Regions from separate parts of the Rahnella sp. ChDrAdgB13 genome, predicted to be linked through region 2. Evidence: predicted binding sites of a transcription regulator. Region 2 holds the regulator's gene; each other region holds the start of a gene.
What was found. The regulator PurR, encoded in region 2, represses purine synthesis genes. The targets are predictions, from matches to a motif close to CANGCAAACGTTTGCNTG.
Positions count from the first base shown of each region.

Region 1: the regulator PurR is predicted to act here: its motif matches at 5,529-5,546, upstream of J8X26_RS03625 (NCS2 family permease).
Region 3: the regulator PurR is predicted to act here: its motif matches at 4,261-4,278, upstream of glyA (serine hydroxymethyltransferase).
Region 4: the regulator PurR is predicted to act here: its motif matches at 2,984-3,001, upstream of rbsD (D-ribose pyranase).

Region 1 is NZ_JAEMGT010000008.1:15,221-23,018, reverse strand. It holds gene J8X26_RS03645 (inositol monophosphatase family protein) at 1-395, shown strand, start outside; gene J8X26_RS03640 (methyl-accepting chemotaxis protein) at 620-2,188, shown strand; gene J8X26_RS03635 (bifunctional diguanylate cyclase/phosphodiesterase) at 2,208-4,301, opposite strand; gene J8X26_RS03630 (glutathione S-transferase family protein) at 4,568-5,236, shown strand; gene J8X26_RS03625 (NCS2 family permease) at 5,662-7,029, shown strand; gene J8X26_RS03620 (Na+/H+ antiporter) at 7,726-7,798, shown strand, end outside.
Region 2 is NZ_JAEMGT010000054.1:2,612-10,409, reverse strand. It holds gene rnt (ribonuclease T) at 1-480, shown strand, start outside; gene J8X26_RS15200 (Grx4 family monothiol glutaredoxin) at 593-934, opposite strand; gene J8X26_RS15195 (C40 family peptidase) at 1,398-2,300, shown strand; gene J8X26_RS28050 (YnhF family membrane protein) at 2,465-2,554, opposite strand; gene purR (HTH-type transcriptional repressor PurR) at 2,888-3,913, shown strand; gene punR (DNA-binding transcriptional activator PunR) at 3,950-4,855, opposite strand; gene punC (purine nucleoside transporter PunC) at 4,992-6,203, shown strand; gene cfa (cyclopropane fatty acyl phospholipid synthase) at 6,564-7,715, shown strand.
Region 3 is NZ_JAEMGT010000018.1:46,923-54,720, forward strand. It holds gene J8X26_RS06665 (HAMP domain-containing sensor histidine kinase) at 1-138, shown strand, start outside; gene qseG (two-component system QseEF-associated lipoprotein QseG) at 170-946, shown strand; gene glrR (two-component system response regulator GlrR) at 943-2,280, shown strand; gene glnB (nitrogen regulatory protein P-II) at 2,434-2,772, shown strand; gene hmpA (NO-inducible flavohemoprotein) at 2,849-4,039, opposite strand; gene glyA (serine hydroxymethyltransferase) at 4,383-5,636, shown strand; gene J8X26_RS06695 (3-phenylpropionate MFS transporter) at 5,800-6,960, shown strand; gene csiE (stationary phase inducible protein CsiE) at 6,957-7,798, opposite strand, start outside.
Region 4 is NZ_JAEMGT010000005.1:48,613-56,410, forward strand. It holds gene ravA (ATPase RavA) at 1-663, opposite strand, end outside; gene kup (low affinity potassium transporter Kup) at 931-2,799, shown strand; gene rbsD (D-ribose pyranase) at 3,014-3,433, shown strand; gene rbsA (ribose ABC transporter ATP-binding protein RbsA) at 3,441-4,946, shown strand; gene rbsC (ribose ABC transporter permease) at 4,953-5,924, shown strand; gene rbsB (ribose ABC transporter substrate-binding protein RbsB) at 5,948-6,838, shown strand; gene rbsK (ribokinase) at 6,899-7,798, shown strand, end outside.

The DNA of each region.
Region 1 (7,798 bases), on a different contig from region 2:
TCCATAACGGCAAACCTTTCCGCCGTGACGACCGTTTTGGCGATGTCCAGATCGTGTCGCTGGGCGACAGTTCGGATGACAAACTGGATGAGGCGTCATCGTTTTATCAGGGGCTGCGCGCGGCAGAATGGTCGGTGCATTGTTACCGCTGCACCACCGTCGGCATGGTGTTTGCCGCCAAAGGAATTATCGACGGGCATTTGCAACGCCGCACCACGCTGTGGGACATCGCCGGCGGCGCGGTGATATGTCAGGAAGCCGGGCTGGAAACTAGGGTGAATTTCACTCAGTTGCCGGACGGCACCGATAATTACCGCCACATGTCCGTGGCCGCCGGAACGGCAAACCTGCTGTCCGTGGTTCAGCCGTTATGGCCGGATTTCTCCCCGAAATAACCTTCTGGCGTTATTCTCCGCATAAATGAGCGTAACGCCAAAAATGCCTGCCACATCAAGTTTTCAGCCCCTGCGGGTAACACGAAAAATTCGTCCGGTAACCCGCGAATTACATTTTGAAAGTCAGTGTTTAACAAACTGAAATATAGTTTCATTTATCCTAAAGTTATCCCTTCGCTTGCCGTTATCAGAGTTTCAAGTCACTGAATTAACGAAGTGTCCGAATGAAAAAAATAACCAATCTCTCTGTCCTGACGCGTTTACTGGGGGCGTTCGCGCTCGTACTGGGTCTGATGCTGATCCTCGCGGCGATGTCCGCCTGGCTGCTCAACAGCAGCAATCAGCAAATTGAAAGTTACCGCGCCTACCGGCTTCCCGGCGTTCAGTATCCGCTGGTAATGCGCGGCACGCTGGCCGAACTGCGCCTGCAACAGGTGCAGTACATTGCCTCACCGCAAGGTGCGCCGCGCGACGGTCACCGGAGTGAAATCATGCAGGCCGTGGCGACGTTTAAAGAAGCCGAAAACGCCTATCAGAAGCTGGACAGCGGCGGCAGTAAATCTGCGCTGTTTACGCAAATCATGAATAACTTTGCGCAGTTCTCGCTGGCGAACGACGCCGTCATTGCTGCCGTTGAGCGCAACGATATTGCGCAGGCGACGCAAATCAGCGGCGATAACTCACGTAAATACCGCACGCAGCTGATGGCTGATCTGGCGACGCTGGTCAGCGACGAACTGGCGAACAGCGAAAAGGCTGCCGCGCAGGCCCGCAACAGTTATCACAATGCCAGCATGATGTTCCTGGCGCTGGTGGGATTTGCTTTCCTGGTTTCGCTGGCGATGGCGTTACTGCTGGCGCGTAATCTGGTGAAACAACTGGGCGGCGAACCGGCGTATGCGGCGTCGATCATGCGTGAAATCGCCGCCGGAAATCTGGCGGCGAAAATTGAGTTGAAACCGGGTGATACCGGCAGCCTGCTGGCCTCGCTGGAAGGCATGAATCAGCAGCTCAATAAAACCATTAATCAGATTATGGAAGGCAGCGAATCCATCAGTCACGCGGCGAGTGAAATCGAGCAGGGCAATACTGATTTGTCGCAGCGCACAGAAGAACAGGCGGCGTCGCTGGTGCAGACCAGTTCAAACATGCAAAACCTGACGACGACCGTCAGCCAGAACGCCGAAAATGCCCGCGAAGCCAGCGCGCTGGCGCATGAAACCTCGAAAACGGCTTCTCAGGGCGGCGCGATTGTGACCGGCATGCAGGCGCATATGCGCGATGTTTCCGGCAGTTCCCGCGAGATTATCAACATTATCAGCGTGATTGAGGGCATCGCGTTTCAGACCAACTTGCTGGCGCTGAATGCTGCCGTTGAAGCCGCCCGTGCCGGAACGCAGGGGAAAGGGTTTGCCGTGGTCGCCAGCGAAGTGCGCGTGCTGGCGCAAAAAAGCGGGCAGGCGGCGAAAGAAATAAAAGACCTGATCCAGGGGACGGTCAGCAAAATCGCCGAGGGGTCGCAGCAGGCAGATCGCGCGAGTAAAGCGATGCAGGAAATTGTCAGCTCGGTGAATAAAGTTGCCGGTATCGTCAGTGAAATTTCGACCGCGAGTTCGGAGCAGCACACCGGCATTCATGAAGTGGGAATTGCGGTCGACCAAATGGATCAGGTCACGCAGCAGAATGCGGCGCTGGTTGAACAGGCCGCTGCCGCCGCGCAATCCCTGACGGAACAGAGCATCGAGTTGCGCAATGCCGTGCGTTATTTCCGCACGGCGGCGCTTCAGGGCTGAACGTCAGGGCAGAACACCATCAGACTTTATCGATGATGTTCAGCCGGGGTTCCCAGTCAGAATCGGGATGCTGGGCAATCTGTTGTGGTGTCATCGGACGCCCCAGCAGATAGCCCTGCAACGTGTCACAACCCAGTTGCGTCAGGAAATCCTGCTGCTGGGTAGTTTCCACGCCTTCGGCCACGACCTTAAGATTCAGCGTCTGGCCCAGCGCAATAATCGCCGAAACAATGCTGGCATCTTCACTTCCGGCAATCAGATCGTTAATAAACGCGCCGTCGATTTTCAGCTCGCTGGCGGGAAGTCGTTTGAGATACAGCAAGCTGGAATAGCCGGTACCGAAATCATCAATCGACGCTTTGACGCCGTACTTCGTCAGGCGTTCGAGGATTTCTACGCTGACATCCGGGTTGCGCATCGCGGTCGTTTCGGTGACTTCCAGCGTCAGCATTTCCGGCGGGATCTGATGACGCTCAACGGTATCAATCACCATTTCCACCAGATTGGCCTGCTCAAACTGCAAAGTGGAGAGGTTTACGGCAACGGTCCAGTTTGTGTGTCCGGCAAGATGCCATTCACGCAGCTGGCGGCACGCTTCGTTAAGCACCCATTCGCCAATCGGAATGATCAGACCGGTTTTTTCCGCCAGTGGCAGGAAAACATCCGGGCTCAGCGTGGTGCCGTTGCGTTCCCAGCGCAGCAGTGCTTCAAACCCGCAAACCGGCCCGTAAGGCGCAATAAATTTCGGCTGATAATGTAAGCGCAGTTCGTGGTGTTCAATCGCCAGACGCAAATCATTGAGCATCTGTAACTGATTTTGCGCATTAGCGTTCATCGACGGCTGGAAGAAACTATGCCCGTTACGGCCTGAATTCTTGGTGTGGTACATCGCCGCATCGGCATTGAGCATCAGCTCGCGCTCGTTTTCGCCGTCGCCCGGATACACCGCAATACCGACACTGGCCGACACCAGCAATTCATAGCGGGAAACGTAAAACGGACGCGCAATCAGATGCACCAGCCGGTCGGCCAGCTGAGAAGCGTCACCCGGTTCGGTGATTTCCACCAGCAGGATAAATTCATCGCCACCCAGACGCGCCAGCGTATCCGTCGCGCGCAGCTGGGATTGCAGGCGTTCCGTCACCGAGATCAGCAACTGGTCGCCGATATGGTGGCCGAACGCGTCATTGACCGCTTTAAAACCGTCGAGATCGAGAAAAAGCACGGCAAACTGAGATTCACCGCGTGATGCTTTCTGAAATGCCTGGCTGAGACGGTCTTCCAGCAGCAAACGGTTTGGCAGCCGCGTGAGATTGTCGTGCAGCGCCAGCTGCGTCAGTTCGCGGTTTGCTTGTGCCAGCGACGACGCCAGAATGGAGGTGCGCGCCTGCATACGGCCGTCGAGAATCGAAATAATAAGCGTGATCGCCAGAATCGCCAGCGTTACCACGATCACCAGCAGCGCCAGCCAGTTGTTATCTACGCCACTGAACGCTGCCATACTGTGGCTGTCCATCGGAAATTGCGCCGCCGCCATGCCGATGTAATGCATGCCGACAATCGCCGTGCCCATGATCACCGCCGCGCTGATGCGCAACAGCCGGACATTCGGGGATTGCTGACGAAGATGAAACGCCATCCACAGCGCCGCGCCCGAGGCGACAATCGCCACAACCACGGACAGCGCAACCCACCAGTAATCGTAAACAATGGGTGGCATCATCAGCATCGCGGCCATCCCGGTGTAATGCATGGCGGAAATTCCGCCGCCCATCAGCAATGCCCCGGCCAGTAAGCGCCCGGTCGGTAAATTCGGCAGGCAAACCAGCCACAGCGCAAAGACGGAAGAGATAATGGCGATGACCATGGAAAGCAGCGTAATAACCGGGTCGTAACCCATTGGCATGGCCGAATTAAAGGCCAGCATGCCGATAAAATGCATGGACCAGATACCGATGCCCATCGCAATGGCGCCCCCGCTCAACCAGAGACGGGAAGCCTTTCCCTCTGTCGTGGCAACCCGGCCCGCCATATCAAGCGCGGTATAAGAGGCAAGCATTGCAACAATGAACGAAAACATTACAAGCACATTGTTGTAATTACTGGAAAACATGTAAGGCTCCACACAGGCAGGGGGTCTATTTTAGATTCGGCGATAATGGCATTAAGATTTATTAAAGGCGAATGAAGTTACGATAATTTTTTTCGTGTAATTAAGATTAATCCGTAAGTGATTTTAATCAAATAAAAATAATTTCCGGCTTAATCTGCGGCTAATAAACCCGATAAACATCATGGTTTTTAAATGAATATGTTCCGGCTATTCAGGCCTTGTCTATAGTTAACAAATAATTAAATGAAACAGAGCGGAAGGTATTTATGATCACAGTGCATCATTTGGATAATTCACGTTCGCAGCGAATCTTATGGATGCTTGAGGAATTGAGTGTCCCGTATGAAATTCAGCATTATCAACGGGATAAAAAGTCGATGCTGGCGCCTGCTGCGCTGAAAAAAGTGCATCCTCTGGGCAAGTCGCCGGTGCTGGAAGACAACGGGCTGATCCTTGCGGAGTCCGGCGCCATCATTGAATACTTGCAGGAAGTTTATGATGAAGGCAGCACGCTTAAACCGTCGGCCTTCGCTGAACGTCAGCAATACCGCTACTGGATGCATTATGCGGAAGGTTCCCTGATGCCGTTGCTGGTGATGAAACTGATTTTCAGCCGCTTAGGCAAACCGCCGATGCCGTGGCTTATCCGTCCGCTGGCGGGCGCAATCGGACAGGGTGTGCAGAAAAATTATCTGGATAAACAAATTTATACCCATATGGATTATCTGGAGAAACATCTCGCCACCCATCCTTATTTCGCCGGGTATCAGTTCAGCGCGGCGGATATTCAGATGAGTTTCCCGATAGAAGCTATAAATGCCCGCGCCGGACTCGGACAATACCCACACTTAAATGCATGGTTATCGAATGTGACCGCGCGTCCGGCTTATCAGAAGGCGCTGGAAAACGGCGGACCTTTCACGATATTGCGTTAAGTCCGGGGTATTTTGTTGCGTTCGTGCGTGCCGTGATTGTCGTCATGAGCGCAATATCATCAGCCCGTGAAATAATCCTGTTCTTGTCCGTTTTGCTTTTGCCGTTCATCGCCGCAAAAAAACTGATGCGCAACCGATACCGCACAGCAAATCGCCAGCCGGCTGAATTTACATCACAACCGCGTTTTTATTGACCGAACAACGGTAAATTGTCGTCGATCGTAGTTGAAATGTGGGGTTTAAAGGCCGGATAATCGTTTGCTTAATTTTTCAGACCCGCCATACGCGATGTGAGTTAAACGTTTGCCTTGTAGATCTGACGCTGATTTCGGCGGTTTCAGGCTACGGGTAAGGAAGCGAACGTGCAGAAACGATTTCATAATGACCACGCCGGCTAATCAGTAAAGACATTCAGAGGATTTTCCATGTCGAGTCAACACCCTCAGACGGGCAGCGCTGTTGCGCCAAAAGGCCCGTTTGATGCATTTTTCAAAATCAGTGCGCGTGGCAGCAACGTCCGTCAGGAAGTGATCGCCGGTTTAACGACGTTTCTGGCGATGGTTTATTCGGTGATTGTGGTGCCGTCCATGCTGGGTAAAGCCGGATTTTCGCCGAGCGCGGTGTTTGTCGCGACCTGTCTGGTTGCCGGTTTTGGCTCGCTGCTGATGGGCTTGTGGGCGAATCTGCCGCTGGCGATTGGCTGTGCGATTTCACTGACGGCGTTCACGGCATTCAGCCTGGTGCTCGGCCAGCACATCAGTGTGCCCGTGGCGTTAGGCGCAGTATTCCTGATGGGCGTGCTGTTCACGATTATCTCGGTCACCGGGATCCGGTCGTGGATTTTGCGCAACCTGCCGACCGGCGTTGCGCATGGCACCGGCATCGGTATCGGCCTGTTCCTGTTGTTAATCGCTGCCAACGGCGTCGGCCTGGTGGTGAAAAACCCGCTGGACGGTTTACCGGTCGCGTTGGGCGCATTTACCTCTTTCCCGGTTGTGATGACCTTGCTCGGCCTGGCGGTGATTTTCGGCCTTGAGAAACTGCGCGTTCCCGGCGGCATTCTGCTGGTGATCATCGCGATTTCCGTGATTGGTTTGATTTTCGATCCTGCGGTGAAATATCAGGGCCTGTTCGCGATGCCTTCCCTGGCGGGCGCAGACGGCAAATCGGTCATTTTCGATCTCGATATCATGGGCGCGCTGAAAGCCGCCGTGCTGCCAAGCGTTCTGGCGCTGGTCATGACGGCGGTCTTTGATGCTACCGGCACCATCCGCGCCGTTGCCGGGCAGGCAAACCTGCTCGACGAAAACGGCCAGATCATCAGCGGCGGCAAAGCTCTGACCGCGGACTCCGTAAGCAGCATTTTTGCCTCTCTGGTCGGCGCTTCACCGGCAGCGGTCTACATTGAATCGGCAGCGGGTACAGCGGCAGGCGGCAAAACCGGCCTGACCGCCACCGTCGTCGGAGTTCTGTTTCTGCTGATGTTGTTCCTGTCACCGTTATCTTATCTGGTTCCGGCTTACGCGACCGCGCCAGCGCTGATGTACGTCGGCCTGCTGATGCTCAGCAACGTGACCAAACTGGATTTCAACGACTTCGTTGATGCGATGTCCGGCCTGTTGTGCGCGGTATTCATCGTGCTGACCTGTAACATCGTCACCGGCATCATGCTGGGCTTCAGCGCGCTGGTGATTGGCCGTATCTTCTCCGGAGAATGGCGCAAGCTGAACGTCGGAACGGTGGTTATCGCTGTGGCGCTCGTGGTGTTTTATGCGGGCGGATGGGCGATCTGAATGCCAGGCCGGGCATCAGGCGGCTTTGGCCGGTTGCACCGGCGGGCTGACTGAGAAAATTTCGGTTTCTCACATGCGGTGATCGCTTAACGCGCTGCGCCCAAACCGCCCAAAGGAGGAAAGTGCTTTTCCTCCTTTGGATTCCTCCTCGCTTTTTTACTTCGCGCTGTCGCTCGCTGGCTATGTTTCAGCAACCGCTGCGACAGGCTGGAAATCTTGCCGCTGCGCGGTTCCCTCTCTCGGTCCTGAAGCCCTGGGTCTTCAGGCCGCTCCGTTCGGCAAGATTTCTGAATCGCCCGCACAATCTTAAATTTAAAACCGATCTGCTTTTCAGAGAGTGAAATGGCGTGATTAAAAATTTTGCTGAACGGAGCGGCTTCGAGACCTGTGGCTCGAAGACCGAGAGAAGGAACCGCGTAGCGGCGAGATTTCGCGCCACACGCGGAAGCAACAGAGCACGTCCATCGACCCAGCGATAGCGCGCAGTTAAAAAAACGCAGGAATCCAAAGGGTTTCGTTTAAAACCCTTTGTGCCAGTTTGGGCGGCGAGCCCAAGGTTTTGACCTTGTCATAAACGTCAGTGCGTCGTAACCGCACGCATCGATTTAAAACATGTCCTCTTTTGATCTACTATTCCCTCTGTATGTGTCAGACCCCGTCTGATTGAAATCATAAAAACAAGAGTCTAAGGAAAGCATGGAAATCTTCTTTACCATTCTGATTTTGATTCTGGTGGTGTCGCTCTCCGGTGTCGTCACCAGAATGTTGC
Region 2 (7,798 bases):
GTGCTGGTGCCGGAAGCGCTGGCTTTCAACGGTATTGATCCGACCAACCCGTTGCGTGGTGCGGTCAGTGAATACGAAGCGCTGCACGAGATTTTCAAAGTTATCCGTAAAGGGATGAAAGAACAGAACTGTAACAGGGCGATTATCGTGGCGCATAACGCCAATTTTGACCACAGTTTCCTGATGGCCGCCGCCGAACGTGCGGGGCTAAAACGCAATCCTTTCCATCCGTTTGCCACCTTTGATACCGCCGCGTTAAGCGGGCTGGTGCTCGGGCAAACCGTGCTGGCGAAGGCCTGTATCAGCGCCGGTATCGTGTTTGACAGCAGTCAGGCGCATTCCGCCCTGTACGACACTGAACGCACAGCAGAACTGTTTTGCGAGCTGGTGAATCGCTGGAAACGCCTCGGCGGCTGGCCGCTGGCACTGTCTGCGGATGAAAACGAAGTGGAAGAAGCACCGGAAGAAAATCAGCAATAATTTTCGCGGCTTTCATGCAGTCGAAATGACAAATAAAAAGAGCGACATAATGTCGCTCTTTTTTTACCGGTAACCCCGGGTCAGGCTGACGGTATTTCTGAATCGCCCTGAATTACTCTTCAGAGGATTTGTATTTCTCAGCCGTTTCTTTGATCAGCTGTTGCAGTTCACCGCGCTGGAACATCTCAACCACGATGTCGCAACCGCCAACCAGCTCACCATCAACCCACAGCTGCGGGAACGTTGGCCAGTTAGCAAATTTTGGCATCTCAGCACGGATATCCGGGTTCTGCAGGATATCAACGTAAGCGAAACGCTCGCCACACGCAGACAGCGCCTGAACAGCCTGTGCTGAAAAACCGCAGCTTGGCAGTTTTGGAGAACCTTTCATGTACAGCAGAATCGGGTTTTCAGAAACTTGCTTCTGAATTTTTTCAATCGTTGGAGTGGTCATTTCTTGCTTCCTCAAGCCGGTACAGGCTGTCACGGTCATTACTCTTCACGCGCAGCACACAGAGACGGTGTGCAATCACAATGCTTTCTATTGTAACGATGGCTGCCACCAGATAAAAACGCCAATTTTTGTGGGGTCTTTCTCAATACTGGCATTTCGCTAAACAATCTTTTGCGCTTGCGTTCAGGTTCACATATTTAAAGATTCATCGAGAATAACATTTTTGCCGTTCCACGATAATGTCAGATTTGCAAAATCCCATTCTTTAACTTAAATAATAACATGATGAAAAGTGGTTATTTTTTTGACTAAAAATGGCGGTTATTTCGACATAAAAAAAGCTATTAACTTTTTCTCACAATATGATCTAGAATCGAGGCAATTCGTGCTGTTTTGTCTCGTTCTTTTAGGCAATACTCTGACATCCCTGATGTTTAACCCTACCACTCATGGTAACGAAGCTATGCGCTTACTGTTCACGCTTTTTGTGCTGCTCTTTACCCAGCTGTTTCTGAATATGGCTCATGCGTCGCCACAGACTCGTGTCGCTGCCGACCAGCGAAAGAGTCATGTTAACCAGGTCACGCCGGAAGAACGCCGAAAGCGAAAAACGGCAGCCGCGAAAACCAGCAAGAAAACCAAAGTCGCGCCGGTTTCAGAACCTAAAACTCAGGAAAAAAATTCGAAGAAGAAAGTCAAAAGTACCGAACTGGTTAAGCGAAAGACGTCTTCTGAAAAAACAGTAAAAAAGACGCGGGCCGAGAGTAAAAAAGAAAAAACACTCAAGACAACCCGGGCCGAGGCGAAAGCAGGGAAGGAAACGAAAACCCGCTCTCTCGCTAAAAACAGCAGTGAAAAGGCCAGTAAAAAAGAAGCGTATGGCCGCCACCGCAAAGGCAAAAAGTTACGTGAAGAAGACAGTAAACCGATAACGCTCAGCGCAACACACAAGAAACGTTATCAGCACGCACAACAAACCGCGATGACCAAGCTGATGCACCAGGTCGGCAAACCTTACCGCTGGGGCGGAACGTCACCGAATACAGGTTTCGATTGCAGCGGACTGGTTTACTACGCATACAAAGATTTGATCCGTATTAAAATGCCCCGCACAGCGAATGAAATGTACCACTTGCGCGATGCGGCCCCGGTCAAACGGGGTGAATTAGAATCCGGCGATCTGGTTTTCTTCCGGATTAATAACCGCGGCGCCGCAGACCATGTCGGTGTTTACGTAGGAAACGGGAAGTTTATCCAGTCACCGCGCACCGGCGAAGACATTAAGATCACCTCACTGGGTGACGATTACTGGCAAGATCATTATGTAGGCGCACGACGGGTAATGACCCCTAAGACGATCCGATAATAAACAATTCGTTAAGTCTGAAGTTTCGCTAATCAGCCATTGAATAGCATTTAACGAAGAGTTTCTGCAGGGAAGAGTATCGGCGGAATGGGTGACTGCGTAAAATTGAAAAGGGCGATTCCTGTTATAGGTAATCGCCCTTTTTATTGCGGCTTTCGCGCAAATCAGTTCATCACTGCGGTGAAACTGAAAGCAATAATCACGAGCAAAGCGCAGACCGTAGTGATCAAAGAAAATTTCAGGTTGCTGTCCATTAAACCCCCTTACGGATCAAATTGTGGCGTTCGTATAGCCACACTGAATGTGTGCCAACGCATTTTCTCATAATTCGCATTGAAAATCTTGTGCTGAATGACACCAGGTTCATGACAATTTTACTTCCACTTTCCTGCATTATAAGTGAAAATTGTCGGTTACCACGCCTGTGTGCCGGTCGATTTCACCCGAGAGCATTTCACGCCTCACTCTGAAGAATCCACCCAACGATTTCACTGCCCTTTTCGAAGTCAGCAGTTAAATCCACGCAAGCAAACGATTAACATAATGCTAACGTGCTGAAACACGTGAGCACAGGAGTCATTTTTTACATGGCAACGATTAAAGATGTCGCAAAGCGCGCTGGCGTTTCCACCACAACCGTGTCGCACGTCATCAATAAAACCCGTTTCGTCGCCGAAGAAACCCGAGCCGCGGTTCTCCTTGCAATCAAAGAGTTGCACTATTCTCCCAGCGCTGTGGCACGCAGCCTGAAGGTCAATAACACCAAAACGATCGGTCTGCTGGCAACGTCCAGTGAAGCGCCCTACTTCGCCGAAGTGATTGAGGCCGTGGAGAACAGCTGTTTCTCAAAAGGCTATACGCTGATTTTGTGTAACTCACACAATAATCTGGAGAAGCAACAGGCCTACCTGCAAATGCTGGCGCAAAAACGCGTCGACGGTTTACTTGTGATGTGCGCGGAGTATCCGGACGAATTGCTGAATATGCTTGAAGAATACCGCTCTATCCCGATGGTTGTGATGGACTGGGGCGAAGCGCGTAAGAATTTCACCGACAGCATTATCGATAACGCGTTTGAAGGCGGCTATATGGCCGGACGTTATCTGATTGAACGCGGTCATCGCGATATCGGCGTGATCCCTGGGCAACTGGCGCGAAACACCGGCGGCGGCCGTTTCCAGGGCTTTGTGAAAGCACTGACGGAAGCCAATATTCCTCTTCGTGAAGAATGGGTCGTTCAGGGCGACTTTGAGCCGGAATCGGGCTATCAGGCCATGCACAAAATTCTGATGCAGAAAAACCGCCCGACGGCTGTATTCTGTGGCGGTGACGTGATGGCGATGGGGGCAATCTGTGCCGCCGATGAACTGGGCCTGCGCGTACCGCAGGATATTTCCGTGATTGGCTATGATAACGTGCGTAACGCGCGCTATTTCTCACCGGCACTGACGACAGTTCATCAGCCAAAAGAACGTCTGGGCGAAATGGCCTTTACCATGCTGCTGGACAGAATTATCAGCAAACGCGAAGAGTCGCAGACTATTGAAGTGCATCCCAAACTGGTTGAGCGCCGTTCCGTAGCCGACGGCCCGTACCGCGATTACCGCCGTTAACTTTCAATAAACGCCTGTCCCGCAGGCGTTTTTTTCTCAGTCGCGCAACCATTCCCGGTTCATCGTTTCCGTGTCTCCCATGTATTCAAGCAGCCAGGCCAGCGAAGGCGACGGATTGCTCTGATCCCACGTCAGGCAGCACGGGCTGTCCGGAAAGGTATTTTCCAGCGACAGTACCTGTAATTTTTGCTGTTCAATCCAGGGTGTCACGCGGTGAACCGGCATCATGCCAACACATAAACCTTCGTTCAGACATTCCAATGCACACGTCCAGTCGGGAACCACCAGCCGCCGCTGGTTATCCAGCGTCCAGGTATCGCGTTTCGGCAATGTCCGCGATGTATCTTCCAGGCAAAGCGCCGGATAAGGCCGTAACTGATCGTCACTCAGTATTCCCTGCGTCTGGGCCAGCGGATGTTGCGCGCTAACCACACAATGCCAGTCCATAAAACCCATATCGCGGAAATTGAACCGTCCACCGACGGGGATCGCCCGCGTCGCGCCGATGGCGACATCCGCCCGCCCGTCGACCAGCGCGTCCCAGACACCGTTAAAGACTTCCGAATGAATGATGAGTTCGGTATCAGGGAAATGGCGATAGAAATCCAGCACCAGCCGCCGTGTCCGCGCAGGTTTAACGATACGGTCAACGGCCACCCGTAATTCTCCGCGCCAGCCATTGGCGACCTGCTGACACTGGCGGCGGGTCGCTATCATTTTTTTTGTCAGAACCCGCGCTTCGTCGACAAAAACTTTACCGGCAGGAGTCAGAATAACGTCGCGATGTCTGCGTTCAAACAACGGAACGGCCAGCCATTGTTCAAGCTGGCGAACGGTGTAGCTGATGGCAGAAGGAACCCGGTGCAAGTCCTGCGCGGCAGCGCTAAAACTGCCTGTTCGGGCGACGGCATCGACCACTTCAAGTGCATATTCTGACCACATCGTTTAGCCTTCAATATTTTTGATAGCAGATTGCAAATATTAGCGTTTCACAAGCCTGTTATCAAAGCGTTAAACTCCGCATCCGATACGATTTCCGCGTCAAATCATCTGCAATAAATAAATTAAAGAGACAATAATGAAACCCTCACTTGGATTTATGCTCTATCTTGCCGGGCTGAGCATGCTTGGCTTTTTAGCGACCGATATGTACCTTCCGGCCTTCAGCGCGATGCAAAGCAGCCTGATGACCAGCCCGGGCATGATCAGCGCCAGCCTGAGTATTTTCCTTGGCGGCTTTGCCATCGGTCAGCTGTTGTGGGGGCCGTTGTCCGACAAGATTGGCCGCAAGCCGGTATTGCTGATTGGCTTAGCGCTCTTTGTCGTCGGTTGTCTGGGCGTGCTATGGGTTGAGAATGTCCGCGCCCTGCTGGCGCTGCGTTTCCTGCAAGCTGTCGGCGTCTGTGCCGCCGCCGTCACCTGGCAGGCGCTGGTGGTAGATCGCTTTTCTGCCGATGTTGCTAAAAAAACCTTTGCCAGCATCATGCCACTGGTTGCGCTTTCCCCTGCTCTGGCACCTTTGCTGGGCGCCTGGGTTCTCAACCATTTTGACTGGGAAGCGATTTTCGTTCTGCTGACCGCCGTAGCCGTTATCTTGCTTATCACCACGTCCACACTGCGCGAAAATGCGCCAGAGGTTCATGCTCCTGCTGATAAAACCGGTTTCGCGAAACTTCTCGCTTCCCGGGTTTACAGCGGTAACGTGATGATTTATGCCGCCTGCTCTGCCGGCTTTTTCGCGTGGCTGACTGGTTCCCCGTTTATTCTCAGCGACATGGGGTATTCGCCGGGTGTGATTGGCCTGAGCTATGTTCCACAGACCATTGCTTTCCTTCTGGGCGGTTTTGGGTGTCGTGTGCTGATCAGCAAAACGGATGGGAATAAGATCCTGCCGTGGCTGCTGGCAGGTTATGGCGTCAGTGTGGCGGGTTTGTTCGGCGTGGCTATATTTACTGATGCGAGTCTGGTGAGTCTGTTAATTCCGTTCTGCCTGATGGCTTTGGTGAATGGCGCGATTTATCCCATTGTCGTCGCAAATGCATTAATGCCATTTCCTGCTAATACAGGTAAGGCCGCGGCGTTGCAAAATACACTGCAGTTGGGTCTATGTTTCCTCGCGAGTTTGCTGGTTTCCGCATTTATTGTGCAACCACTCATGGCGACAGTCACCACGATGCTGTCTACACTACTGTTGGTAGTTTTAGGCCGCTGGCTGTCACTGCGTCAGGAAGAAGTGCAATCCGGTGAACAGGAACCGGTGCAGAAACAGCAGGCACGGAATGCAAACTAATAGTGATAATGACTTTACGTAACAATCACTTAATGGACATTTACATTCGTAGTGATTAACTATTGAGAATGCCAGCCAGCGAGCCTATACTCAACTGAACCCAATAAAATAGCATTTTTACAATACTTTTATTACATAGTTAGCATCGGCGCGAGGTTCGCGTCACACTATTTATTCTGGTTCGTTTTTCAAGGATGATTTTCCTGCCCACATTTTGTGTGCAGGCGTTCTTCTAATTTCCTCTGTTGGTGTCGAATATCGGACGTGGCGCAAGTCGTCTGTTCTCATAAAGACCTGCAAAAATAGCCTTTGCTTTTCCCGGCAGGTTAATAAGTCAGAAGAGAAAGTGATGGAGAAGCTATGAGTTCATCGTGTATAGAAGACCAAAGCATTCAGGACAATCAGTGGTATCGGATAGTCAGTGAAATGCTGGCTACGGCAGACATCCAGGTTAACGGTAATCGCCCTTTCGACCTTAAAGTAAAAAACACTGACTTCTTCAAGCGTGTTTTACAGGAAGGTTCTTTGGGTCTGGGTGAAAGTTATATGGATGGTTGGTGGGAATGCGAGCGCCTTGATATATTTTTCCAGCGCGTTCTCCGTGCCGGTTTGGAAAATAAACTCCCCCACCATTTTAAAGACACACTACGTATCGCAGCAGCACGCCTCACCAATCTGCAGTCCCGTAAACGGGCGTGGATCGTCGGGAAAGAACATTACGATTTGGGTAATGATTTATTTACCCTGATGCTCGACCCGTATATGCAATATTCCTGCGGCTACTGGAAAGATGCCACGACGCTTGAAGAAGCGCAGGAAGCTAAACTCAAAATGATCTGCGATAAACTGCAACTGAAACCGGGCCAGCGTTTGCTCGATATCGGCTGCGGCTGGGGTGGATTATCTGAGTTTGCAGCCCGCAATTATGGCGTCAGCGTAGTTGGCGTTACGATTTCTGCCGAGCAACAAAAGCTGGCCCAGAAACGCTGCGAAGGCCTGGACGTCACCATTTTGCTACAGGATTACCGCGATCTTAACGATCAGTTCGACCGTGTTGTTTCCGTCGGTATGTTCGAACATGTGGGCCCCAAAAATTATGAGACCTACTTTAATGTCGCCCGACGTAACATCAAACCTGACGGCATTTTCCTGCTGCACACCATCGGTTCTAACAAAACAGATCTGAGTGTCGATCCGTGGATAGATAAATATATCTTTCCAAACGGCTGCCTGCCGTCTGTCCAGCAAATTGCTCGAAACAGCGAATCATTATTTGTGATGGAAGACTGGCACAATATCGGCGCAGATTATGATCGTACTCTGATGGCCTGGAATGAACGTTTCCAGAAACACTGGCCTGAACTGGCAGAGCGTTACGGCGACCGCTTTCACCGGATGTTCACCTATTATCTGAATGCCTGTGCAGGTGCTTTCAGAGCCCGTGATATTCAGCTCTGGCAAGTTGTGTTCAGCCCTGAAGGTGTGGATGGCGGGATGCGCGTGCCGCGCTAATTCGCAGAATTCTTTTACCACGCTTTAAAAGCAAAAAACCGGACGTTCATGTCCGGTTTTCTTTTTGGTTTTTCTTTTTGGTT
Region 3 (7,798 bases), on a different contig from region 2:
GTAAAAGGCAGCGGTCTGGGATTGAGCATTGCTCAGGACTGCATTCGCCGCATGCATGGAGAGCTGCAACTGGTTGCCGTTGAAGGTGCGGACGTTTGTTTTCGCATTGAATTGCCCCTGACGGCTGAGAAAAATTGATAATGATCCTATTTGCAGGCTGGTGCGGCCAATGAACGCATTAACCTTTATGTCGAAATTCGTTTCCCGTCTGGTGCGCGCCGTCGCTCGCCGCCGGGTTCTCCTTCTGAGTGCGCCACTGGCGCTGGCGGGCTGTGTGCAACATTCCGCCGATAACCGTTATTACCAGCAAGTTTCCGACCAGATTGTCCCTGACAGCAAAGTGATCGACTTCCGCATCGCACCCTGCGAAACCCTCTGGGCGCTTGATGACAGCGAAGCGATGACCAACTCACTGTACTGGCTGCGGGCGATGGATTGCGCCGATCGTATGAGCGATGCACAGGCGCGTTTCCAGGCACAGCAGATTTCGGCGACCAACTGGCAGCAGGCTTTCAAACAAAGTATTCTGCTGTCAGGTGCTGAACCGGATCAACAACAGCGCCGCGCATTGCTGGCTAAAGTGAGCGAATTCCGTGGTCAGATGCCGGGATCCATTCGTCCTCTGGTGCAGTTGTGGCGTGAGCGTCAGAATCTGCAAGTTGTGCTCGGTGATGAAAAAGCCCGCAACGCACGCCAGCAGACTGTCAATGAAGACAAACTTCAGCTGATGACTGCCGAACAACTGGTGCTGGAAAATAATTTAGCCGATACCCGCCGCAAGCTGGAAAACCTGACCGATATCGAGCGTCAGCTTTCCTCGCGTAAGCAGATCCAGGGCGATCTGCCGGACAACGACGCGACCTCGTCGTCAAAACCGGCCACCGGATCCACGGTGAAACCGGCAGAAACCTACGTGCCGCCTCCAAAGGAATCGAACGCAAAATGACGATACGTAAAGCAGCCAGCCTGTTGCTGGTGGACGACGATCCCAGCCTGTTAAAGCTGCTGGGCATGCGTCTGACCAGTGAAGGTTTTCGTGTCACCACCGCTGAAAGCGGTGCTGAAGCGTTGCGCGTATTGCACCGTGAACGAATCGATCTGGTGCTGAGCGATTTACGCATGGATGAAATGGATGGCATGGCGTTGTTCGCTGAAATCCAGAAATTCCAGCCGGGAATGCCGGTCATTATTCTGACGGCGCACGGCTCGATTCCCGACGCGGTTGCCGCCACACAGCAGGGCGTTTTCGGGTTTCTCACCAAACCGGTCGACCGCGATGCGCTGTATAGAGCCATTGATGAAGCACTGGCACAGTCCAGCCCGTCGGTGGATGAAAGCTGGCGCGAGTCGATTGTGACCCGCAGCCCGTTGATGTTGCGTTTGCTGGAGCAGGCCAATATGGTCGCGCAGTCTGACGTCAGCGTGCTGATCAACGGCCAGAGTGGAACGGGTAAAGAAGTGCTGGCACAGGCGATCCACGGCGCCAGCCCGCGCGGAAAGAACGCATTTATCGCCATCAACTGCGGCGCGCTGCCGGAACAGTTGCTGGAATCTGAATTATTCGGCCACGCCAAAGGCGCTTTTACCGGTGCGGTCAGCAGCCGTGAAGGGCTGTTCCAGGCAGCCAACGGCGGTACGTTGTTCCTCGATGAAATCGGCGATATGCCGCTGTCATTGCAGGTCAAACTGCTGCGCGTTTTGCAGGAGCGTAAAGTCCGCCCGCTGGGCAGCAATCAGGATATCGACGTCGATGTGCGGATTATTTCTGCCACGCACCGCGATTTGCCTAAAGCGATGGAAAAAGGCGAGTTCCGCGAAGATCTGTTTTATCGTCTGAACGTCGTGAGCCTGAAATTGCCAACGCTGAGCGAAAGGGCGGAAGACATTCCGCTACTGGCAAATTACCTGCTTCGCGTGGCGGCGCAGCGGCACAAGCCGTTCGTCCGCAGTTTTTCCACCGATGCGCTGAAACGGCTGATGGCGGCGAGCTGGCCTGGCAATGTGCGTCAGTTGGTGAACGTGATTGAGCAATGTGTTGCGCTGACTTCTGCGCCGGTCATCAGCGAAGCGCTGGTTCAGCAGGCGCTGGAAGGCGAGAACACTGCGCTGCCGACGTTTGCCGATGCGCGTAATCAGTTCGAACTGAATTATCTGCGTAAGTTGCTGCAAATTACCAAAGGCAATGTGACGCAGGCCGCCCGTATTGCCGGGCGTAACCGCACCGAATTTTACAAGTTGCTTTCCCGCCACGAGCTGGAAGCCACGGATTTTAAAGAGTAACGGGAATTTACTTTCAGCGGCATCGGGTACATTCCTGCCGCTGAACTATGATACCTTTAGCGCCTTCGCATGCTACGGCATCCGAAACCAGACTGTGAACCATGCTGCCGCTCAGGAAGGCGGGGAGCAAACGAATGATTATAAGGGTCCGCCATGAAAAAGATTGATGCGATTATCAAGCCGTTCAAACTCGACGACGTCCGCGAAGCACTGGCTGAAGTTGGGATCACCGGGATGACCGTGACCGAAGTGAAGGGTTTTGGTCGTCAGAAAGGTCATACCGAACTGTACCGTGGTGCGGAATACATGGTCGATTTCCTGCCAAAAGTAAAAATCGAGATTGTGGTAGCAGATGACATCGTGGATACCTGTGTTGAAACTATCATGACTACCGCGCAGACCGGCAAAATCGGCGATGGCAAAATCTTCGTGTTCGACGTGGCGCGCGTAGTGCGAATCCGCACCGGCGAGCAGGACGAAGAAGCTATCTGATTTCATTCCGCGTCTGAAACAGAAAAGGCTGACATTGCGTCAGCCTTTTTGCTTTTCAGCGCGGGTATTCTCAAAGTCAGATGACTTTATGCGGGCCGAAACATTCGTAGTGAATGTTGGCTTCGGCAATGCCCAGTGCCAGCAGTTGTTTTGCGGCAAACTGCATGAAGCCCACCGGACCGCACAGGTAGAAGTGCATCGCCGGATCACTGATTTTATCGCTGACTTTGCTCAGATCCATTAGTCCCTGATATTGAAAATCTTCGCCTGGCAAGTCATTCGTCCGGGGCTGGTTATACCAGACATGGCTTTCCAGTTGCGGCAGATGAGTCTGCGCGCTTTTCACTTCACCGGCAAATGCATGAACCGCGCCATTTTCGGCGGCGTGAAGCCACTGAACAGGCGCTTTATGGCCACGCTGCGCCAGCGTGTTGAGCATGCCTAACATCGGTGTCTGACCGACACCGGCGGAAATCAGCGCGACCGGTGTGGCCTCGCCGACATCCATAAAGAAATCGCCGTGCGGTGCGGCAACATGAATGATGTCGCCCGGCTGCGCAAAGTGATGCAGGAAGTTGGACACCGCGCCCTGACCTTCACGTTTTACCGCGATGCGGTACGTTTTGCCGTTCGGTGCCTGCGTCAGGGAATACTGACGGATTTCCTGATTTTCCAGGGAAGCATCGCGGATATACACCGCCAGATATTGTCCCGGCTGGAAATCCACTACCGGCAATCCGTCTACAGGTTCCAGCAGGAAAGAGGTAATCAGTTCGCTTTGCGGCTGTTTTTCCACAATGCGGAATTCACGGGTGCCGCTCCAGCCACCGGTTTTTTCGGCGCTTTCTTTATAGATTTCTGCTTCACGATTGATAAATACGCCCGCCAGAACGCCGTAGGCTTTGCCCCACGCATCCAGCACTTCCTGGCCCGGACTGAACATTTCATCCAGAGTCGCCACCAGATGACCGCCGACAATATCGTATTGCTCAGGCCGGATCATGAAACTGGTATGTTTTTGCGCGATACGTTCAACCGCCGGTAACAGTGCAGCCAGATTTTCAATATTGGTGGCATAGGCGCAGATGGCATCAAACAGCGCCTGACGCTGATCGCCGTTGCGCTGGTTGCTCATATTGAAGATGTCTTTAAGCTCGGGATTGTGTTCGAACATGCGGTCATAGAAGTGTGCGGTCAGTTTCGGGCCGGTTGCCGCAAGCAAAGGAAGGGTGGATTTAACGGTAGCGATAGTGGCTGAATCAAGCATAGTGAACTCCGTGTCTTTTTAAATTTCATTAAACATGTATTTTAAATGCATCTTATATAAATCCACAATTTCTGTAAACACCCCCTAAAGGGGTAAGGGCTTTTTAAGGTGACGTGTGCGGTGAGGGCTGAGTCACAAAGCTGAAATTTGAGCATGTTCAGTTGAAAATTTATCCCTTGATTATGGGTTGAGGTTCGCAGATCAAAGCCTTGCTGTATCTGGAGCCAATCGTTTGCTTAAAAACCTGAAACTGACCCTATCCGAAGGCGGCCTAAACATTTACACTGTTGCGCAGAACCCGGAAGGGGCGTTTATTTTTAGTTTGTTGAGTCAGGAGATGCGGATGTTAAAGCGTGAAATGAACATTGCCGATTATGATGCTGAGCTGTGGGCAGCAATGGAAAAAGAAGTTGTTCGCCAGGAAGAACATATCGAGCTGATTGCGTCAGAAAACTATACCAGCCCGCGCGTTATGCAGGCTCAGGGTTCGCAGCTGACCAACAAATATGCCGAAGGCTACCCGGGCAAACGTTATTACGGTGGTTGTGAGTACGTCGACATCGTTGAACAACTGGCTATCGACCGCGCAAAAGAATTGTTCGGTGCAGATTTCGCTAACGTTCAGCCACACTCCGGCTCACAGGCGAACTTCGCGGTTTACACCGCATTGCTGCAACCGGGCGACACCATTCTGGGGATGAACCTCGGCCATGGCGGTCACCTGACACACGGTTCACCGGTCAACCTGTCCGGTAAACTGTATAACGTAGTGCCTTACGGCATCGACGAAAGCGGCGACATCGACTATGACGACGTTAAGCGTCAGGCCGAAACACACAAACCAAAAATGATCATCGGCGGCTTCTCAGCCTTCTCCGGTATCGTTGACTGGGCAAAAATGCGCGAAATCGCAGACAGCGTTGGCGCGTACTTCTTCGTCGATATGGCACACGTTGCCGGTCTGATTGCCGCGGGCGTTTACCCGAACCCGGTTCCCCACGCGCACATCGTGACCACCACTACGCACAAAACGCTGGCTGGCCCGCGCGGCGGTCTGATTCTGGCGAAAGGCGGTGACGAAGAGTTCTACAAAAAACTGAACTCCGCCGTCTTCCCTGGCGGCCAGGGCGGCCCGCTGATGCACGTGATTGCCGGTAAAGCGGTAGCACTGAAAGAAGCGATGGAACCTGAGTTCAAAACTTACCAGCAGCAAGTGGCTAAAAACGCCCAGGCAATGGTGGCTGTGGTTCTGGATCGTGGCTACAAAGTGGTTTCCGGCGGCACGCACAACCACCTGTTCCTGATGGATCTGGTTGATAAAAACCTGACCGGTAAAGAAGCCGATGCTGCACTGGGTCGCGCTAATATCACCGTCAACAAAAACAGCGTGCCTAACGATCCGAAGAGCCCGTTCGTGACTTCAGGCGTGCGAATCGGTACTCCGGCTATCACCCGTCGTGGCTTTAAAGAAGCTGAAGCGCGTGAACTGGCTGGCTGGATCTGCGACGTGCTGGACAACGTGAACGATGAAGCCACTATCGAACGCGTTAAACAGAAAGTTCTCGACATCTGTGCACGCTTCCCGGTTTACGCGTAATATTTGCGAAGCCGTAAAGCTGCTAAAACCCGCTCCGGCGGGTTTTTTTATGGGCATGTATCAGAATTTGTGAGCTGGCAGACATTACTGGAGTAAGAAAGCGTCTGCGGATTGCTAGCGATTGTGAGCTTTGTCAAAGTATTGGCCTCACACCGGAGGATTTATGGAATTGCGTTCCACGCGCTGGCTTGCACTCAGTTATTTCACCTATTTTTTCAGTTACGGTATTTTTCTTCCCTTCTGGGGCTTGTGGCTTAAAGGCGAGGGCATTTCCTCCGAAAGCATCGGCCTGTTGCTTGGCGCTGGTTTAGTCGCCCGTTTTCTCGGCACGTTAATCATTTCGCCTTCCATCAAAGACCCTTCGCATCTCATCACCGGTTTGCGGATCCTGGCGTTGCTCACGCTGGCGTTTGCGGTCGGCTTTTGGTTCGGCAACGGCTGGGCATGGCTGATGATCAACATCGCCGGTTTCAGCCTGTTCTTCGGGCCGCTGGTGCCGCTGACCGATGCGCTGGCGGGCACGCTGCAACGCCAGATCAATATGGATTACGGCAAAGTGCGCGTCTGGGGCTCGATTGCGTTTGTGATTGGCTCGGCGGTCACCGGCAAACTGGTTGAGGTCTACGGGCATAACGCAATCCTCTATACGCTGACGGCTGGCGTGGCGGCAATGCTACTGGGGATGTTGCTGCGCCCGAGTGTGAAACCGGTCGGTGAACCACGAACCAGCGGCGCACCGGCCATTTCATGGAAAGCATTGCTCGGCGAAAAACCGGTCTGGCGGTTCCTGTTATGCGTGACGTTATTGCATGGCGCACATGCCGCTTACTATGGTTTCAGTGCGATTTACTGGCAGGATGTCGGCTATTCCTCTACCACCATCGGCTATTTGTGGTCGCTGGGCGTAGTGGCAGAAGTGCTGGTGTTTACCTTCAGCAAACAACTGTTCAGCCGCTGGTCGGCGCGGGATCTGTTGTTACTTTCCGCCATCTGCGGCGTGGTGCGCTGGGGAATGATGGGCGCGTTCACCGGGCTGCTGTGGCTGATTATGATTCAGATTTTGCATTGCGGTACCTTCACTGTCTGCCATCTGGCGGGAATGCGGTTTATCGCGGCGCGTCCGCGTGATCAGGTGATCCGTCTGCAATCGGTGTATTCCGCGCTGGCGATGGGCGGCGGCGTGGCGGTGATGACGATGGTTTCCGGCTTCCTGTTCGAGCATCTTCACGCCGGATTATTCTGGGTGATGGCGCTGCTGGCGGTACCGGCGATTTTCCTGCGTCCGCAGGTCACGCCGTCCGCACCGGAGGCGTCAGCCAGCTAGGGCGCTTCGAGCAGCGAGCGGATACGTTTTCGCTGCTCTTTCGCCAGCGGCAGTTGAGTGTGGATGACTAAAGGATCGGCGTCGGTGCTGCGGATGGCATAAGGTGTGACAATCATCGCCACGCCGCCCGGCGCGCCGAACTGATAAAAATCTGCCAGCGTCTGATACTTGATATTGAGCGGCAGCAGCGTGGCTTCGCGCAGTTGCTGCTCGACTGCTTCTTCCAGCTGCGGATTGTTATGCGTCAGCAGCAAAATCTGTTTTTCCTGCAAGGCATTTCCCTGCATCAGCCAGGCGCCAAACGTAATCGCCACCAGCCCGATTTCATCTTCTGAAAGACTGATCAGGTATTCGTGTTCAAACCCTTTCAGCGCTTCGCGCGTGGTGCGTACCAGACGCGGATACATCCTGTTCACTTCTTCCTGCATCAGATTATCGATACCAATACCGAAATGGCAGCGCTCAATGGCCGGACCGAGATGCGCAAAAAGCTGGCCGACCAGCCCTTCGTAGCTGCTGAATTTCATGCCGGCGATTTCCTGAAAGCGCGCCACCATATTTTCAATTTCCAGCAGCAGACGCTGATCTTCCGTCGAACCGGAACTCTGGTAACTGTGGTTTTTTAACATGCGCAGCATCAGGGTAAAAAATTCGCACTCGCAGTCATCCAGCAAACCGTTACTGAGGCTTTGCAGCTGAACATAAATTTCACGCGCTGCCGCGTATTCCGGTTTTTCCCGCAGCCAGCGGCGCTGTTGTTCCGTGAAATTTAAGCCGGTGGGGCGGTCGTTTTGCCATAAACAATACTGGAGGCAAATCTGCATCAGCTGGCGATCGT
Region 4 (7,798 bases), on a different contig from region 2:
TTTATCGATCTCCGGCTGCCATTGTTGGTATTCTTCATCGCTGATACTCAGGGATTCCGCCACCGGATTGGTGCTTTCATTATTACGGCTGGTCAGCAGTAAGCGGAAATTCTGCTTATCCTGCACTTTATCCAGCCACAGGCGAATCAGCATGCGGTCATACAGCGCTTCCAGACCGCCGTCGGCTTCCGGTAGTTCGTTAGACGCACTGACCAGCAGACGCATCGGAATAGGGTCTTCGCGTTCGCCATTCCGGAAACGACGTTCGTTGATGGCGGTAAGCAACGTATTAAGGATGGCCGGTCCTGCTTTCCAGATTTCATCCAGGAAAACAATTTCCGCTTCCGGCAGATAACCTTCAGTCAGACGCAGATAACGGCCTTCATCTTTCAGGGCCTGAATCGACAGCGGACCAAAGACTTCTTCCGGCGTGGAAAAGCGCGTCATAAGATATTCAAAAGCGCGTGCGTGACGGAAAGCAAATTTCAGACGGCGGGCAATCAGACTTTTTGCAATACCCGGCGGGCCAAGCAGAAAAACGCTCTCCCCGCACAGGGCCGCCAGCAGGCACAGGCGTATGGCATCTTGCCTCTCGTACAGGCCATGTTCTAATGCGTTAGCAAGACGGGCTATCCGTTCTGCCAGAAGGGGGGATTGCGCCATACTGTCTCTTCCGGTTTCCATTTAGTTGTTGAATAGTGTACTGGCTTATGACGATATGCCACGTTTATTTTTAACGCTATAGCTTGTTGATTAGTAAAAATTTTCTATTATCAGAATTGTGACCGCGTTCATCTGAATGGCGGTTTAGCTGCACATTTAAGGGTAGGCAATCTGATTTATTCGTGCATACTGTGCGCCTTTTAGTGGGCATCATAAGACTGAGCGCACGCATCGCTTACGGATGTTCGAGCAAAAAAGAAACGAAATATGAGCACTGAACATAAACGGTCACTCCCAGCAGTAACCCTGGCCGCCATTGGTGTGGTCTATGGCGACATTGGTACCAGTCCTCTCTATACCTTAAGAGAGTGCTTTTCTGGTCACTATGGTTTCAACGTTGAACCCAGCGTCGTTTTTGGTTTTCTCTCTCTGATTTTCTGGATGTTAATCCTCATTGTTTCGCTCAAATACCTCACTTATGTGATGCGGGCAGACAACGCAGGTGAAGGCGGTATTCTTACGCTGATGTCTCTGGCGGGCAGAAATACGTCGGCACGTACCACCGCCGTTCTGGTCATTCTCGGCCTGATCGGGGGAAGTTTCTTCTATGGTGAAGTGGTGATCACGCCGGCTATTTCCGTTCTTTCCGCGATGGAAGGTCTTGAAATCGCAGCACCTTCACTCGATCCCTATATTGTCCCTCTTTCTATTACTGTCCTGACGTTGCTTTTCGTTATTCAGAAGCACGGTACCGGCATCGTGGGCAAACTTTTTGCGCCAGTCATGTTGCTGTGGTTCCTGACGCTGGCGGTGCTCGGTGTGAACAGCATCATGCAGAACCCGGAAGTGCTGCGCGCCATGAACCCGATGTGGGCGGTTAACTTCTTTATCGAGCACAAGTCGTTTTCCTTCCTGGCACTCGGCGCGGTCGTTCTGTCGATTACCGGTGTGGAAGCGCTGTATGCCGATATGGGCCACTTCGGGAAATTCCCTATCCGTCTGGCCTGGTTCACCGTCGTGCTGCCTTCTCTGGTGCTGAACTATTTCGGTCAGGGCGCGTTGCTGCTGAAAAACCCGGAGTCGATCAAAAACCCGTTCTTTCTGCTTGCACCTGACTGGGCGCTGATTCCTTTACTGATTCTGGCGACGCTGGCAACCATTATCGCGTCCCAGGCCGTTATCTCCGGTGTGTTCTCCCTGACCCGTCAGGCTGTGCGTCTGGGCTATTTGCCGCCGATGCGTATTATCCACACCTCAGAAATGGAAGCGGGTCAGATCTACATCCCTGCGATTAACTGGCTGCTGTATTTCGCGGTGGTTATCGTGATCGCCAGCTTCGAGCATTCGAGCAATCTGGCGGCGGCGTACGGTATCGCCGTGACCGGTACGATGGTGCTGACCAGTATTCTTTCCTGCACGGTGGCGCTCAAAAACTGGCACTGGAAACCGTTTCTGGTTGGGATTTTGTTGATCGGTCTGCTGTTTATGGATATCCCGCTGTTTGCCGCGAACGCCACAAAACTGTTCTCCGGCGGCTGGTTGCCGCTGACGCTCGGCCTGTGCATGTTTATCGTCATGACCACCTGGAAAAGCGAGCGCTTCCGCCTTATGCGCCGCATGAACGAACACGGCAATTCTCTGGAAGCGATGATCGCGTCCCTGGAAAAATCCCCGCCGGTTCGTGTTCCGGGCACGGCGGTATATATGTCGCGCGCCATCAACGTGATCCCGTTTGCGCTGCTGCATAACCTCAAACACAACAAAGTGTTGCATGAGCGTGTTGTCCTGCTGACGTTGCGAACGGAAGATGCGCCTTATGTGCATAACGTCCGGCGCGTCACCATTGAGCAGCTTTCGCCGACATTCTGGCGCGTGGTGGCGAGTTATGGATTTAAAGAAACGCCGAATGTGGAAGAAGTCTTCCACCGCTGTGGTCTGGAAGGATTGCCGTGCCGGATGATGGAAACCTCGTTCTTTATGTCGCACGAATCGCTGATCCTGACCAAGCGCCCGTGGTATCTCTACTTCCGTGGCAAACTCTTTATGGCGCTTAGCCGTAACGCATTGCGTGCACCGGATCAGTTTGAAATTCCGCCGAACCGCGTGATCGAACTCGGTACACAGGTAGAAATTTAACGCTTTTTTCTGCCGCTCACAGGGTGCCTTCGGGTGCCCTGTTTTATTTCTTCACCCCCTTTAATAATCACCAAACTCAAATTTCTGCGTGGTTTCTGAATCATTCAGCGAAACGTTTCGACGCTGATCACAATTCCATCACATCTTCGTTGCCTTGCCCGCTGAGTCTCATAAACTCATCCGTGAGCGAAACGTTTCGCTGTAGGAGTACACAATGAAGAAGTCACCGCTGTTAAATGCCGAAATCTCAAATGTTATTGCCCGGTTAGGTCACACCGATCAGCTGGTTATTGGCGATGCCGGACTTCCGGTGCCAGCAGCTTGCCAACGCATCGATCTGGCGCTAACTCAGGGAGTGCCCACCTTTTTACAAGTCTTAGAGGTAGTGACACACGAGATGCAGGTTGAGCGGGCTATCCTCGCAGAGGAAATCCTCACTAAAAATCCTCAACTCCATGAAGCGTTACTCGCCCGATTGACACAACTCGAACAACACCAGGGAAACACCATTGCTTTGGATTACGTCAGTCATGAGGCATTCAAAGCGCAAAGCGAAAAAAGTCGGGCTGTGATCCGCAGCGGGGAATGTTCGCCCTACGCGAACATTATTCTGTGTGCCGGCGTAACCTTCTGAGGTCTTTATGCAACCTTTGCTGCAACTGACAGGCATTGATAAAGCCTTTCCCGGCGTGAAAGCACTCTCCGGCGCGGCGCTCAGCGTCTATCCGGGACGTGTGATGGCGCTGGTGGGAGAAAACGGCGCGGGCAAGTCCACCATGATGAAAGTGCTGACCGGCATCTACCAGAAAGATGCCGGCTCAGTACATTTTCTCGGTAAGGAAGCGGCGTTTAATGGCCCGAAAGCTTCTCAGGAAGCCGGAATTGGCATCATCCATCAGGAATTGAACCTGATCCCACAGCTGACCATCGCTGAAAACATCTTTCTGGGCCGGGAGTTTGTGAACGGTTTTGGCCGCATTAACTGGAAAAAGATGTATGCCGAAGCCGATAAACTGCTGGCACGCCTGAACTTGCGCTACAAAAGCAATCGTCTGGTGGGCGAATTATCAATTGGCGACCAGCAGATGGTCGAAATTGCCAAGGTGCTGAGCTTTGAGTCCAAAGTCATCATCATGGATGAACCGACGGATGCCCTGACCGACACCGAAACTGCCTCTTTATTTAGCGTGATCCGCGAGCTGAAAGCTGCGGGTTGTGGCGTGGTGTATATCTCTCACCGTATGAAAGAAATCTTCGAAATCTGTGATGACGTGACCGTATTCCGTGACGGTCAGTTTATCGCAGAGCGTCCGGTCAGTTCGCTGGAAGAAGACTCGCTGATTGAAATGATGGTCGGTCGCCGCCTCGAAGAACAGTATCCGCGTATTAATCATCAGCGCGGTGCGCTGCGTCTGCAGGTACGTGATGTCAGCGGGCCGGGTGTGGATAACGTCAGTTTTGATCTGCACAGCGGTGAAATTCTCGGGATTTCCGGTTTGATGGGCGCAGGCCGTACCGAATTGATGAAAATTCTCTACGGCGCGTTGCCGCGTAAAAGTGGCTATGTGTCGCTTGATGGGCGCGAAGTCGTCACCCATTCACCGCAGGACGGGCTGGCGAACGGCATCGTTTATATCTCTGAAGACCGTAAGCGTGATGGTTTAGTGCTGGGCATGTCTGTGAAAGAAAATATGTCGCTGACCGCTTTGCGTTATTTCAGCCACGGCGGCGGACGACTCAAACATGCGGAAGAACAGCAAGCCGTCGGCGACTTTATCCGCCTCTTCAATATTAAAACGCCATCAATGATGCAGACCATTGGCCTGCTTTCCGGGGGTAATCAGCAAAAAGTGGCGATTGCCCGCGGATTAATGACACGGCCAAAAGTCCTGATCCTGGACGAACCGACGCGCGGCGTTGACGTTGGTGCCAAAAAAGAGATTTACCAGCTTATAAACCAGTTCAAGCGCGAAGGGCTGAGCATCATTTTGGTTTCCTCAGAAATGCCGGAAGTGATCGGCATGAGTGACCGGATTTTGGTGATGCATGAAGGTCATTTAAGCGGTGAATTCCCGATAGAACAGGCTACACAAGAAGTGTTGATGGCAGCCGCTGTCGGCAAGCAATACGGCGTGACGCAGGAGTAATCAGATATGAGTTCTCAGACATTGCCAGCCAAAAAGCGCTGGATCAGTAAAGAGTGGTTGTTGGAGCAAAAGTCTCTGATTGCACTGCTGGTGTTGATTGCCGTGGTTTCTTCCATGAGCCCGAATTTCTTCACGCTCAATAACCTGTTTAACATCCTTCAGCAGACGTCGGTTAACGCCATTATGGCGGTCGGTATGACGCTGGTGATCCTCACTTCCGGCATTGATTTATCCGTCGGATCTCTGCTGGCGCTGACCGGCGCGGTGGCGGCTTCAATTGTCGGGCTGGAAGTGAATGCTTTAGTTGCAGTGGCGGGCGCGCTGGCGCTGGGTGCAGGTGTCGGCGCTGTCACGGGTTTGATTGTCGCTAAAGGCAAGGTGCAGGCGTTTATCGCCACGCTGGTCATGATGTTACTGCTGCGCGGTATCACGATGGTTTATACCAACGGCAGCCCGATCAGCACCGGTTTTAACGATGTGGCAGACGTATTCGGCTGGTTTGGTATCGGACGTCCGCTGGGCATTCCGACGCCGGTCTGGCTGATGGCCATCGTGTTTATTGCCGCCTGGTACATGCTCCATCACACACGCTTGGGGCGTTATATCTACGCGCTGGGCGGTAATGAATCCGCGACGCGTCTGTCAGGTATCAGCGTCGATAAAGTCAAAATTATCGTCTACTCCCTGTGCGGATTGCTGGCGGCTCTGGCCAGTATCATCGAAGTGGCGCGTCTGTCTTCTGCGCAGCCTAACGCAGGTACCGGTTACGAGCTGGATGCGATTGCCGCTGTGGTATTAGGGGGAACCAGCCTCTCTGGCGGGAAAGGACGTATTGTAGGCACCCTGATCGGTGCTTTGATCCTTGGCTTCCTGAATAACGGTTTGAACTTATTAGGTGTTTCTTCCTACTACCAGATGATCGTAAAAGCAGTCGTCATTCTGCTGGCGGTTCTGGTGGATAACAAAAGCAACAAATAAACTCTCCTACAGGACTTATGACCATGAATATGAAAAAACTGGCTGTCTGGGTTTCCGCCGCAGCGATCACCGCTTCTTTCAGTGCTAACGTTCTGGCGAAAGATACCATTGCGCTGGTCGTTTCTACTCTGAACAACCCGTTCTTCGTTTCTATGAAAGACGGCGCGCAAAAAGAAGCCGATAAACTGGGCTACAACCTGGTAGTGCTTGATTCTCAGAACAACCCGGCAAAAGAACTGGCGAACGTGCAAGACCTGACCGTTCGCGGCACCAAGCTGATGCTGATCAACCCGACGGATTCTGACGCGGTAGGTAACGCCGTAGCGATGGCCAACCAGGCTAAAATCCCGGTGATCACCCTTGACCGTCAGGCGACCAAGGGCGTTGTCGCCAGCCACGTGGCTTCTGATAACGCCTTTGGCGGCCAGATGGCCGGTGATTACATTGCTAAGAAACTGGGCGATAACGCGAAAGTTATCGAACTGGAAGGGATTGCCGGGACGTCTGTTGCCCGCGAACGTGGTAAAGGTTTCGCTCAGGCCGCTGAAAAACATCACTTCCAGATCCTGGCCAGCCAGCCTGCTGACTTCGACCGCACCAAAGGTCTGAACGTTATGCAAAACCTGCTGACTGCGCATCAGGACGTGCAGGCGGTCTTTGCTCAGAATGATGAAATGGCACTCGGCGCATTGCGTGCCTTGCAGACTGCCGGTAAAACTGACGTGCTGGTTGTCGGTTTCGACGGCACAGAAGACGGCATCAAAGCGGTCAACGGCGGCAAAATGGGCGCTACTGTGGCACAGCGTCCTGAACAAATCGGCGTAATCGGCGTCCAAACCGCAGACAAAGTGCTGAAAGGCGAAAAAGTTCCGGCGGTTATCCCTGTTGATTTGAAACTGGTTGCTCAGCCGTAATATTGACGCTGTATCTGCGCGCCTCCTTACGGGGGCGCTATTTAACTCAGGGAGCAACACGTGAAGACAGGCAAACTGGTGGTTCTCGGCAGTATCAATGCCGACCATATTTTGAATATCAACCATTTCCCACAACCGGGTGAAACCGTAATCGGTAAGCAATACACCGTGGCTTTCGGCGGCAAAGGTGCAAACCAGGCGGTCGCCGCCGGTCGCAGTGGCGCTGATATTTCATTTATTGCCTGTGTCGGTGATGACGATATTGGCGAGCGTGTTCGCAAGCAGCTGGCGAGTGACCACATTAATACGCAACCTATCGAAGCTATCAAAGAGACAACCACCGGCGTAGCGCTGATTTTTGTGAATGCGGAAGGTGAGAATGTCATTGGTATCGATGCGGGGGCAAACAAAGCCGTCACGCCTGACTATCTTGAGCGTTATAAACAAAACGTAATCGGCGCTTCAGCCTTGCTGATGCAGCTGGAATCTCCCCTAGAAACGGTGATTGCAGCGGCGAAGCTGGCTAAAGACAATGACACGCAGGTTATCCTTAATCCGGCACCGGCCTGTAAACTGCCTGATGAATTGCTGGCGCGGGTGGATATGATCACCCCTAACGAAACCGAAGCCGAAAAGCTGACGGGGATTAAAGTCGAAAATAACGATGACGCCACACGCGCCGCCCGCGTACTGCATGATAAAGGTATCGCGACGGTCATTATTACGATGGGAAGTAAAGGTGTTTGGCTTAGCCAAAACGGTGAAGGCAAGCAGGTTGCCGGGTTCCGCGTGAAAGCTGTGGATACCATCGCCGCAGGCGATACCTTTAACGGCGCGCTGGTAACAGCATTGCTGGAAGGTAAACCGATGGACAGCGCCGTGCGTTTTGCTCATGCCGCTGCGGCGATAGCCGTAACACGTCCTGGCGCGCAGCCCTCGGTTCCGTGGCGTAAAGAAATC